Regions from separate parts of the Streptomyces sp. NPDC127129 genome, predicted to be linked through region 2. Evidence: riboswitches for the same ligand, from Rfam matches in the RefSeq annotation. Region 2 holds a riboswitch; each other region holds the start of a gene.
The links. Region 2 has a riboswitch for cyclic di-AMP ahead of ACFVGW_RS32990 (M23 family metallopeptidase). Riboswitches for the same ligand answer to the same signal wherever they lie in the genome.
Positions count from the first base shown of each region.

Region 1: linked by a shared signal. The riboswitch ahead of ACFVGW_RS19640 (transglycosylase family protein) and the one ahead of ACFVGW_RS32990 (M23 family metallopeptidase) in region 2 are both predicted to bind cyclic di-AMP.
Region 3: linked by a shared signal. The riboswitch ahead of ACFVGW_RS01475 (peptidoglycan DD-metalloendopeptidase family protein) and the one ahead of ACFVGW_RS32990 (M23 family metallopeptidase) in region 2 are both predicted to bind cyclic di-AMP.
Region 4: linked by a shared signal. The riboswitch ahead of ACFVGW_RS30770 (M23 family metallopeptidase) and the one ahead of ACFVGW_RS32990 (M23 family metallopeptidase) in region 2 are both predicted to bind cyclic di-AMP.

Region 1 is NZ_JBHXTV010000009.1:288,100-290,291, forward strand. Features, by position in the region: gene ACFVGW_RS19635 (transglycosylase family protein) at 1-665, shown strand, start outside; cyclic di-AMP (ydaO/yuaA leader) riboswitch at 925-1,100, shown strand; gene ACFVGW_RS19640 (transglycosylase family protein) at 1,104-1,799, shown strand; gene eno (phosphopyruvate hydratase) at 2,120-2,192, shown strand, end outside.
Region 2 is NZ_JBHXTV010000023.1:20,589-22,780, forward strand. Features, by position in the region: gene ACFVGW_RS32990 (M23 family metallopeptidase) at 1-821, opposite strand, end outside; cyclic di-AMP (ydaO/yuaA leader) riboswitch at 833-980, opposite strand; gene ACFVGW_RS32995 (PP2C family protein-serine/threonine phosphatase) at 1,193-2,192, opposite strand, start outside.
Region 3 is NZ_JBHXTV010000001.1:349,796-351,987, reverse strand. Features, by position in the region: gene ACFVGW_RS01480 (tyrosine-protein phosphatase) at 1-663, opposite strand, end outside; cyclic di-AMP (ydaO/yuaA leader) riboswitch at 1,025-1,211, shown strand; gene ACFVGW_RS01475 (peptidoglycan DD-metalloendopeptidase family protein) at 1,216-2,160, shown strand.
Region 4 is NZ_JBHXTV010000019.1:121,798-123,989, forward strand. Features, by position in the region: gene ACFVGW_RS30765 (M16 family metallopeptidase) at 1-539, shown strand, start outside; cyclic di-AMP (ydaO/yuaA leader) riboswitch at 753-919, shown strand; gene ACFVGW_RS30770 (M23 family metallopeptidase) at 932-1,717, shown strand; gene ACFVGW_RS30775 (GntR family transcriptional regulator) at 1,889-2,192, shown strand, end outside.

The sequences.
Region 1 (2,192 bases), on a different contig from region 2:
AGCCGGACGTCGACCCGGGCCCGGCGGTGAAGCCGGTGGAGCCCACGGGCCCCCTCCCCGAGTCGAACCGGACCGCGGGCCTGCCGACCGGTTCCGAGACGACGTCGCCCGACGCCGACGCCTCCGAGACCGCCACGCCGGGCAGGGGCAACGGGAAGGGGAACGGAAGCGGTGACGGGGCGGGTGAGCCGTCCGCCACACCCGAGACGTCCACCACGCCCACCGCGCCGAGCACGTCGGAGACCCCGGGCACGGGGAAGCACCGCGGTGACGCGGCTCCGGAGGAATCGGTCAATCCGGGCGAGAGTGGCGAAAAGGGTCGCCACGCCGCGCCGACTGACACCCCGACATCCGACGCGGACGCCGAGGCGGGCGTGCCGGAGCAGGGCAACAAGGGCGAGAAGGGCAACAAGGGCGAGAAGGGCAATAAGGGCTCTTCCGGCAGTTTGGACAACACCGCTGCTCAGGACATATCCGGGGCGATCGGTGAATACACCGTCAAGTCGGGCGACAGTCTCTCCGAGATCGCCCAGCAGAACGAACTCCCGGGCGGCTGGGGCGCCCTCTACGACGCCAACCGTTCGACGGTCGGTGCCGATCCGGACCTGATCCTCCCTGGCCAGAGCCTCGACCTCGGCCTCGGTTCGGCTGCGAACCAGGGGTAGTTCAGGGCCGTATGTCCGGTTCTGCGCCAGTGAGACATGGGTCTCTTTGTCTCAACTGGCGCGTCCCGTCCATAAACTCGGCTTCCGTCACCTCTCACCTGCGTAAACACCCTTCGTCCCCTGGCGAGTAGGGGTGAAATGTCCGACCTGGGCCTCTTTGAACTTCCCCCGGGTCTGTGTCTACGGTCAGGACCGCTCGCCACCGCGGGCCCCGTCGACCGAAACGCCGAATCCTGCCGTCGGCCGATGGGAACAGTCGTCGCGTCAAGCGCCGTAGGCAGGAGCGGGGGACCCAAGGTAAGTGCCGCCCCCGGCCGTTGAGACAGACGGCCGGAGGACCGGCTTGGGGTGAAGCCGCGCGCAAGGTCGCGCGGCCGGGCAACTCACATGGCCCGAACCCGACAGCTCACCTCGCAGGCGTCGGTGAGGAGAAGTTCCATGCTGTTTTCCGCCAAGGGCAAACACCGTCGTGCCTCCAAGGCCACCCGCGCCGTCGCTCTCGCCGGTATCGCCGGTGTCGCCGTCGCCGCCCCGCTGATGACCGCCGGTTCGGCCTCGGCCGCCACGGCCTCCGAGTGGGACAAGGTCGCCCAGTGCGAGTCCGGTGGCAACTGGTCCATCAACACCGGCAACGGCTACTACGGCGGCCTGCAGTTCTCCGCCTCCACCTGGGCCGCCTACGGTGGCACCGCCTACGCCGCCACCGCCGACCAGGCCTCGAAGTCGCAGCAGATCACCATCGCCGAGAAGGTCCTCGCCGGACAGGGCAAGGGTGCCTGGCCGAGCTGCGGCGTCGGCCTCTCCGGTGCCGCCTACACCGGTGGTGCCGCCGAGAGCGCGCCGGCCGAGCCGGCCGCCCCGAAGCAGGAGCGTCAGGCCGAGCAGCCGACGACCCGCAGCGAGACCCGGACCGCGCCGAAGAAGGCCGAGTCCAAGAAGACCGTCACCACCCCGACCGGCAAGAAGGTCAAGAAGGGCGACGGCGAGTACAAGGTCGCCGCCGGCGACACCCTGAGCACCATCGCCGCCGCCCACGACGTCAAGGGCGGCTGGGCGAAGCTCTTCGAGCTCAACAAGGACGTCGTCGAGGACGCCGACCTGATCTACCCGGGCCAGCAGCTTCACCTGAAGTGAGGCCCGCGGCCCGCGTGAGTCCGGCGGCTCACACGGGTCCGACGACCCTCCCGCGGTGACCACCCCGGTCCGGAGCGCTCTTCCCCCGTGCGCTCCGGGCCGGGGTTCCGCGTTCCCGGGCCCGGGGGCGGGGCCCCGCGGAGTTACCGCCGAGTAGTTCTGGGGCGCTTTGGCCGTGGATGCGTGCCCTTGGGTCCTTTTTCGTCCCACGGGGCGGGCGCCCGGCGGGCGGGAGCCCCGGAGCCGGTTAGGCTCTTGTCGCAAGGCCAAAGCGACCCTGCACCGCAAGCGTCACATCTAGCGTCACATCCCAGAAGGAGATGCTCGTGCCGTCCATCGACGTCGTCGTAGCCCGGGAAATCCTGGACTCCCGAGGCAACCCCACGGTCGAGG
Region 2 (2,192 bases):
CCGTGCACCGCCTTGACCGGGGTGCCGGTGGGCGCCGCGAAGTCGAGGCCGGTGTGGTAGCCGGAGGACCACATGGAGCCGGACTGGCCGTACGTGGAGGTGAGGGTGTACGAGGACGTGGGCAGGGCGTAGCTCGCGGCGAGCTTGGCCAGGCGCTCCGCCTCGGCCTTCGCCGCGGCGGCCGCCTCGGCCTTCCGCTTCTCCTCGGCCGCGGCCTTCTCCGCCGCGTCCGCCTTCGCCGCCGCCTCGGCCGCGGCCTTCTCGGCCGCCGCCTTCTCCGCCGCGGCCTTCTTGTCGGCGTCGGCGGAGGCCTGCTGCTGCTCGGCCTGCTGCATGATGCGGGCGCGCAGAGCCTCGCCGGCGTCCGCCGTCGAGGCGGCCGGGGAGCCCGCGGCCTTCTCGGCGCTGTCGGCCGGGAGGGCGAGGGTGGCCGTGAGCGGCTGCGGGTTGTTCGTCCCGGAGTCCGTGCCGTCCTCGTCGGAGATGAGCTGCCCGACACCGGGCAGCTCGGAGGCGTCCGGCAGGTTGAGGTCGGGGAGGGAGATCGAGACCGGGGGCTTGTCCTTGGCGGTCGCCATGCCACCCGCGCCGACGGCCGCGATGACACCGACACCGAGGACGGTGGAGGAGCGGGCGAAGCCGGAGCGCTGCTTCACGACACGGTGACGTCCGCCCGAACGGGCCTGCTGGCGAAGGGAGTCCTCGGTGGGGTTCCACTCCCCCCACGTGGCCGTGTCGTCGTCCGTCCCGGCGGCGTTTGAAGCGCCGAACGCGTGGAACCCGTCAGAAAGACCCTCGGGAGCAGGGGTGTTGGACGCCACGGAGGCGTACTCCTTTCCTTCCTTCTCGCCTACCGGGTTAGCTGACGGGTTCGGAGCAGGAAGGTCTCCTACGGGCGGTGCCGCACGGGTGCGACGGTGCCCGATTCACCCCAAGTGATGGTTCCCCGGTTCCCTTTCAGGATTCGGCGCGTGCGCACGGTGCCGTCTCTGGCGACGACTGGGACGACCGCGCTGCGTTATCGAACGTTAATAGACACGAGGGCCGGATTCCAAGCTGTTCCCGTTGATCATTAACGCGATTGATCTGGTAGGGACCGATTTGATCCCGCTTCAGTACGGACCAATGAGGAGCCCATCGAACTGACGGTTCGTCAATTGTTATCTCAGCGGTACCTCACGACTACGGATGGTCACGGCACCACGGGCATCGTCCTGCGCCGCTCCGGCTGCCCCGCCGCGGGACGGCTCACCGCGAGCAGCGCCATGTCGTCCGTGGAGCCGCCGCCGGTGTACCGGCGGACGTCGTCGACCAGGGCGTCGAGCAGTTCGTCCGGCCCCGGGAAGATCCGGCCGGCCAGCCGCTCGGCCGGATCGTAGAAGGCCCCCGAGGAGTCGCGCGCCTCGGAGAGCCCGTCGGTGTAGAGGAGCAGCGTGGCGCCCGGCGGGTAGGGGGCCTCGTCGGCCCGGTCCGGCCAGGCGGCCAGCTCGCCCATGCCGAGCGGCAGTGCGGGCTCGGTCGGTTCGAGGTGGGCCAGCCCGCCGTCCGCGTACAGGAGGAGCGGCTCGGGATGGCCGCGGTTCACCATCCGTACGCGCCCGTCGCCGCGCGGGATCTCGGCGAGGACGGCGGTGGTGAACCCCTCGAAGGCGTCGAGGCTGGACCGGCGCGTGCCCTCCCGCGCCAGCGCCCTCTCCAGCCGCTGGGCGACCCCCTCCAGCGTGGCCTCCTGCTCGGCCGCCTCCCGGAAGGCCCCGATCACCACGGCGACCGCCTCGACGGCGTCGAGCCCCTTGCCCCGGACGTCACCGACCACGAGCCGCACCCCGTACGGCGTGTCCTGCACGGCGAACAGGTCGCCGCCGATGAACGCGTCCGCCTGCGCCGCCTCGTACCGGGCGGCGACCTGGAGCCCGCCGATCCGCTCGGCGGGCGTCGGCAGGACGGCCTTCTGCGCGGTCTCCGCGATCACCCGAGCCGAGGCGAGCCGCTCGCCGCTGCGCAGCACGACCCGGTTCACCAGCAGGGCGAGGGCGGAGACGGTGACGACCGTCAGCGTCTCCGTGAGGGAGGGGACCTCGCCGGCGGTTCCGTTGTAGAGGTGCAGCCCGACGCTGGCGAGGACGGCGGCGATACCCGTGAGCAGCGTCGTGAGCACGGAGAAGAACGGGGCGGCGAGGAGCGGCGCGGCC
Region 3 (2,192 bases), on a different contig from region 2:
CGGGCTGAGCAGCTCCATCACCTCGGGCGACATGGCGTCCGCGGAGGTGGAGCTGCGCTGCACCTTGTAGCGGCGGTGCGGGTCGTTCGACTTCACGTAGTCGGCCTCGATGGCCTCGTGCTCCACGCCCACCGCGAGCAGGGAGATGGCGATGGAGAGGCCGGCGCGGTCCTTCCCGGCCGCGCAGTGCATCAGCGCCGGGACGCTGTCCTCGGCCATCGCGTGCAGGATGCCGCTGTGCTCCGCCGTCCGCTCGACAATCATCTTCCGGTACGAATCGGACATTCGCGCCGCCGCCTTGCCGTCGCCGAGGATGCCGCGGAGCTGCTCCAGCTCGCCGGTCCTGACCAGCCTCCAGAACTCCTTGCCGTCAGCCGGGTCGTTGAGCGGTATGTTCACGTTCCGCACGCCGGGCAGTTCGACGTCCGGGCCCTCGATCTTGCGGTCGGCCACATTGCGGAAGTCGAAGATCGTGTGCAGCCCGAGGGTGGAGAGGAACGCCGCGTCCTGCTCGGTGGCGTGCGCCAGGTGGCCGCTGCGGAAAAGGCGGCCGAACCGCACCGAACCGCCGTCCACGGTCGGCAGTCCGCCCACGTCCCTGAAGTTGCGCACCCCGGTGAGCTCGGGTTCGGTCGACGGGACCTGCGGCAGCTGCTGCGTCACGAGTGCTCCTGAAGGTTGGCGGATCGGGATCGACTGCTGATCGATTCCTGGGCCAATCATCCCGGGTGACCGGGCCTCCGCCTACCCCCGGGGTATGGGAATGGGTGTTCTGTCCGAATTGGGCCCTTAGGTATAACGCGCCCTGGTTGCAGGGGAGATGGGATTCGGCGCGTGAGCAGCGTCATAGAGGTGACGGACCGTGCCTGATCGTCTTGTGCAATCCCCGTAGCGGAAAAGGAGATCGAGGTCCCGCCCTCCACGGAGGGTGACCGGAATCCGGTGTGAATTTGCATCCCATGATTGCGAACGAAAAGAGGCGGCTTGTTCGCCTCGACCCGCTCGTCTAGCGTCACGCTCAATCCGGTCGGACCCGCCGAATCCTGCCACCGCCCGGAATCCGCACCCACCCACGTACGGCAGGAGCGGGGGACCCAGGTAGTACGCCGTTCCGGTCGTTCCGGACGGCTCGGGGTGAAGCCGCGTGAAAAGCGGCCGGACATCTCCAGTCCGAACCCGACAGCTCACCTCGCAGGCGACGGAGAGGAATTCGCCATGCCCGCAAAGGGTAAGCACCGCCGTCCCAAGGCCAACCCGCTCACGCGTGGATTCGTCGCCGCCGGTACGGGTGGCGCCGTCGTCGCCCTGCCCCTGCTCGGTGCGACCGGCGCTCACGCCGCCGACAAGGCCGCCCCGTCCGTGACGTCCCACCAGGCCGTCGCCTCCGTCGCCGCGACCCCCGCCAAGGCCCCGGCCGCCGGGAAGACCGCCAAGCCGAAGACGTACTCCGTCGTCCGTGGCGACTACCTGTCGAAGATCGCCGCCGAGCACCACCTCGCGGGCGGCTGGAAGAAGCTCTACACGGACAACCGCCAGGTCGTCGGCGAGAACCCGTCGCTGATCCTTCCCGGCATGAAGCTCACCCTCGGCGCCAAGTCGACCGCCAAGGCGGCGCCCAAGGCCGCTCCGAAGAAGGCCCCCAAGGCCGCTCCGAAGGCGGAGAAGCCCTCCTCCGACACGCGCGCCTCCCGCTCCGCCGAGCGTGACCCGGCCGGCACCGCCGCCCCGGCGTCCGCCCCCGCGCAGGCATCCTCCTCCGGCTGGGTCGCCCCCGTCGGCGGCGGCATCTCCACCCCGTACCGCGCCTCCGGCGCCATGTGGTCCTCCGGCTACCACACCGGTGTCGACTTCATCGCCTCCTCCGGCACCTCGGTGAAGGCCGTCGGCGCGGGCACCGTCTACTCCGCGGGCAACAGCGGCTCGTACGGCAACGAGGTCGTCATCCAGCACGCCGACGGCACGTTCTCGCAGTACGCCCATCTCTCCTCCCTGAACGTCTCCGCCGGCCAGACCGTCACCGGTGGCCAGGAGATCGGTCTCTCCGGCTCGACCGGCAACTCCACCGGTCCGCACCTGCACTTCGAGATCCGCACCGGACCCGGCTACGGCTCGGACATCGACCCGCTGGCCTACCTGCGCTCGCACGGCGTCAGCATCTGACGCACCGACAGCACCCGTGGGGGCCCGGCACT
Region 4 (2,192 bases), on a different contig from region 2:
CCCAGGTCCTCGGCACGTACTGCCTCGGTGGCACGCTCACCTCCCGCCTGGACCGTGTCCTGCGCGAGGAGAAGGGCTACACCTACGGTGTCCGTGCCTTCGGCCAGGTGCTGCGCTCCGACGGCGAGGGCAACGGCGCCTCGATGCTCGCCATCAGCGGCTCCGTCGACACCCCCAACACCGGCCCGGCACTTGACGACCTGTGGAAGGTGCTGCGCACCCTCGCCGCGGAAGGCCTGACGGACGCCGAGCGTGATGTGGCCGTGCAGAACCTGGTGGGCGTGGCGCCGCTCAAGTACGAGACCGCCGCCTCGGTCGCCGGGACCCTCGCCGACCAGGTCGAGCAGCACCTTCCGGACGATTTCCAGGCGCAGTTGTACGCGCGCCTCGCCGAGACCGGCACGGTGGAGGCGACGGCCGCGGTCGTCAACGCCTTCCCCGTGGACCGTCTCGTCACGGTGCTCGTGGGTGACGCCTCGGAGATCGAGGAGCCGGTGCGCGCCCTCGGTATCGGGGAAGTGACCGTCGTCACCGGCTGATTGAGCCGTCGCGCCGCCGCGTCCGGCGGCAGAGGAGGACCCCGACGTCACGGTACGTCGGGGTCCTCCTCTTTGTCCGTATTGCAGCAGAGGGTGGGCGTATGCCCTGTGGCATGTCTTACAAACGGCCGTGTCTGTTTGGTTATTGAAAGATGGTCCGCATACCGTCAATCCGGCTGTTCGCCAGTTGCACTCCGCCGCACCCGCGGCATCGGACAGTCATCGCCGAGTCCCCGTCAGGCGTGAGCCTGGGGAGCCGGGGACCCACACGAAGTCCCTGGGGTGAATCGGACGCCTTCGCATCCCTGCGGAGGGGCCCGTAGGAGACCTTCCTGCTCCGAACCCGTCAGCTAACCCGGTAGGCGAGAAGGAAGGAAAGGAACAGCCCCTACATGGCGTTCACCCGTGCCACCGGGAAGCACCGTGGTCCGAGCCGTCTGTCGCGCCGCAGCGCCGGCATCGCCGGCGTCGCGACCCTCGCCACGACCGGCGTCATCGGAACCCTCGCCTCCCCGGCATTCGCCGTCGACGCGGACGCTGCCCCCTCCGTCGAGGACACCGGGCTGACCCAGATCATCGCCGCCGACTCGCTCGCCGCCACCGTCGACGCCCAGGCCGCCGCCCAGGAGCGCGAGGCCGCCGAGGCCGAGGCGAAGCGCAAGGCGGAGGCCCGCGCCAAGGCCGAGGCCAAGCGCAAGGCGGAGGCCCGCGCCAAGGAGATCCGCGAGGCCAGGGAGCGCGCCGCCCGTGAGGCCGAGCGCAAGCGCCTGAACTCCTTCCAGCTCCCCGTGGCCGGCTCGTACGTCAGCACCGGCTACAAGACCGGCGGTGCGCTCTGGTCCTCGGGCAGCCACTCCGGTGTCGACTTCCACGCCGCCTCCGGCACCAAGGTCGTCTCCGTCGGCTCCGGCACCGTCGTCGAGGCCGGCTGGGGCGGTGCGTACGGCAACAACGTCGTCATCCGGATGAACGACGGCACGTACACCCAGTACGGTCACCTCTCCGCCATCAGTGTCGGGGTCGGCCAGTCCGTCACCCCGGGCCAGCAGATAGGCATCTCGGGCTCGACCGGCAACTCCACGGGTCCGCACCTCCACTTCGAGGCCCGCACCACCGCCGAGTACGGCTCCGACATCAACCCGATCGCGTACCTCCGTGCGCGCGGTGTGAACGTCTGACCGTTCGAGGTCTTTCCCGGCTTCTCAGAAAAGCCCCGGCTCGTACCGAGCCGGGGCTTTTCGCTGACCAAAAACATATCCATGGTTCCTGCGGAGCCGTCGGAAACAATGCCCTGCTGCAATAGAGTCGCCGGAGAACCGGTTTCGCGCGGATCAAGGCGGAGGTCGAACATGCGCATTCCCGCGCACTCTGTATGCACGGCGATCCGGGACGACATCGTCACCGGGGTCTTCGAGCGCGGCAGCCGGCTGACCGAGGAGCAGCTCGCCCGCCGGTACGGAGTCTCCCGCGTCCCCGTCCGCGAGGCGCTGCGCACCCTGGAGTCAGAGGGCTTCGTGATCACCCGCCGCCACGCGGGAGCCCAGGTCGCCGAGCCCACCGAGCAGGAGGCGGCGGACCTGCTGGACGTACGGTCCCTGCTGGAGCCGCTGGGGGCCGCGCGCGCCGCGCAGCGCCGCACCGAGGCGCACCTCA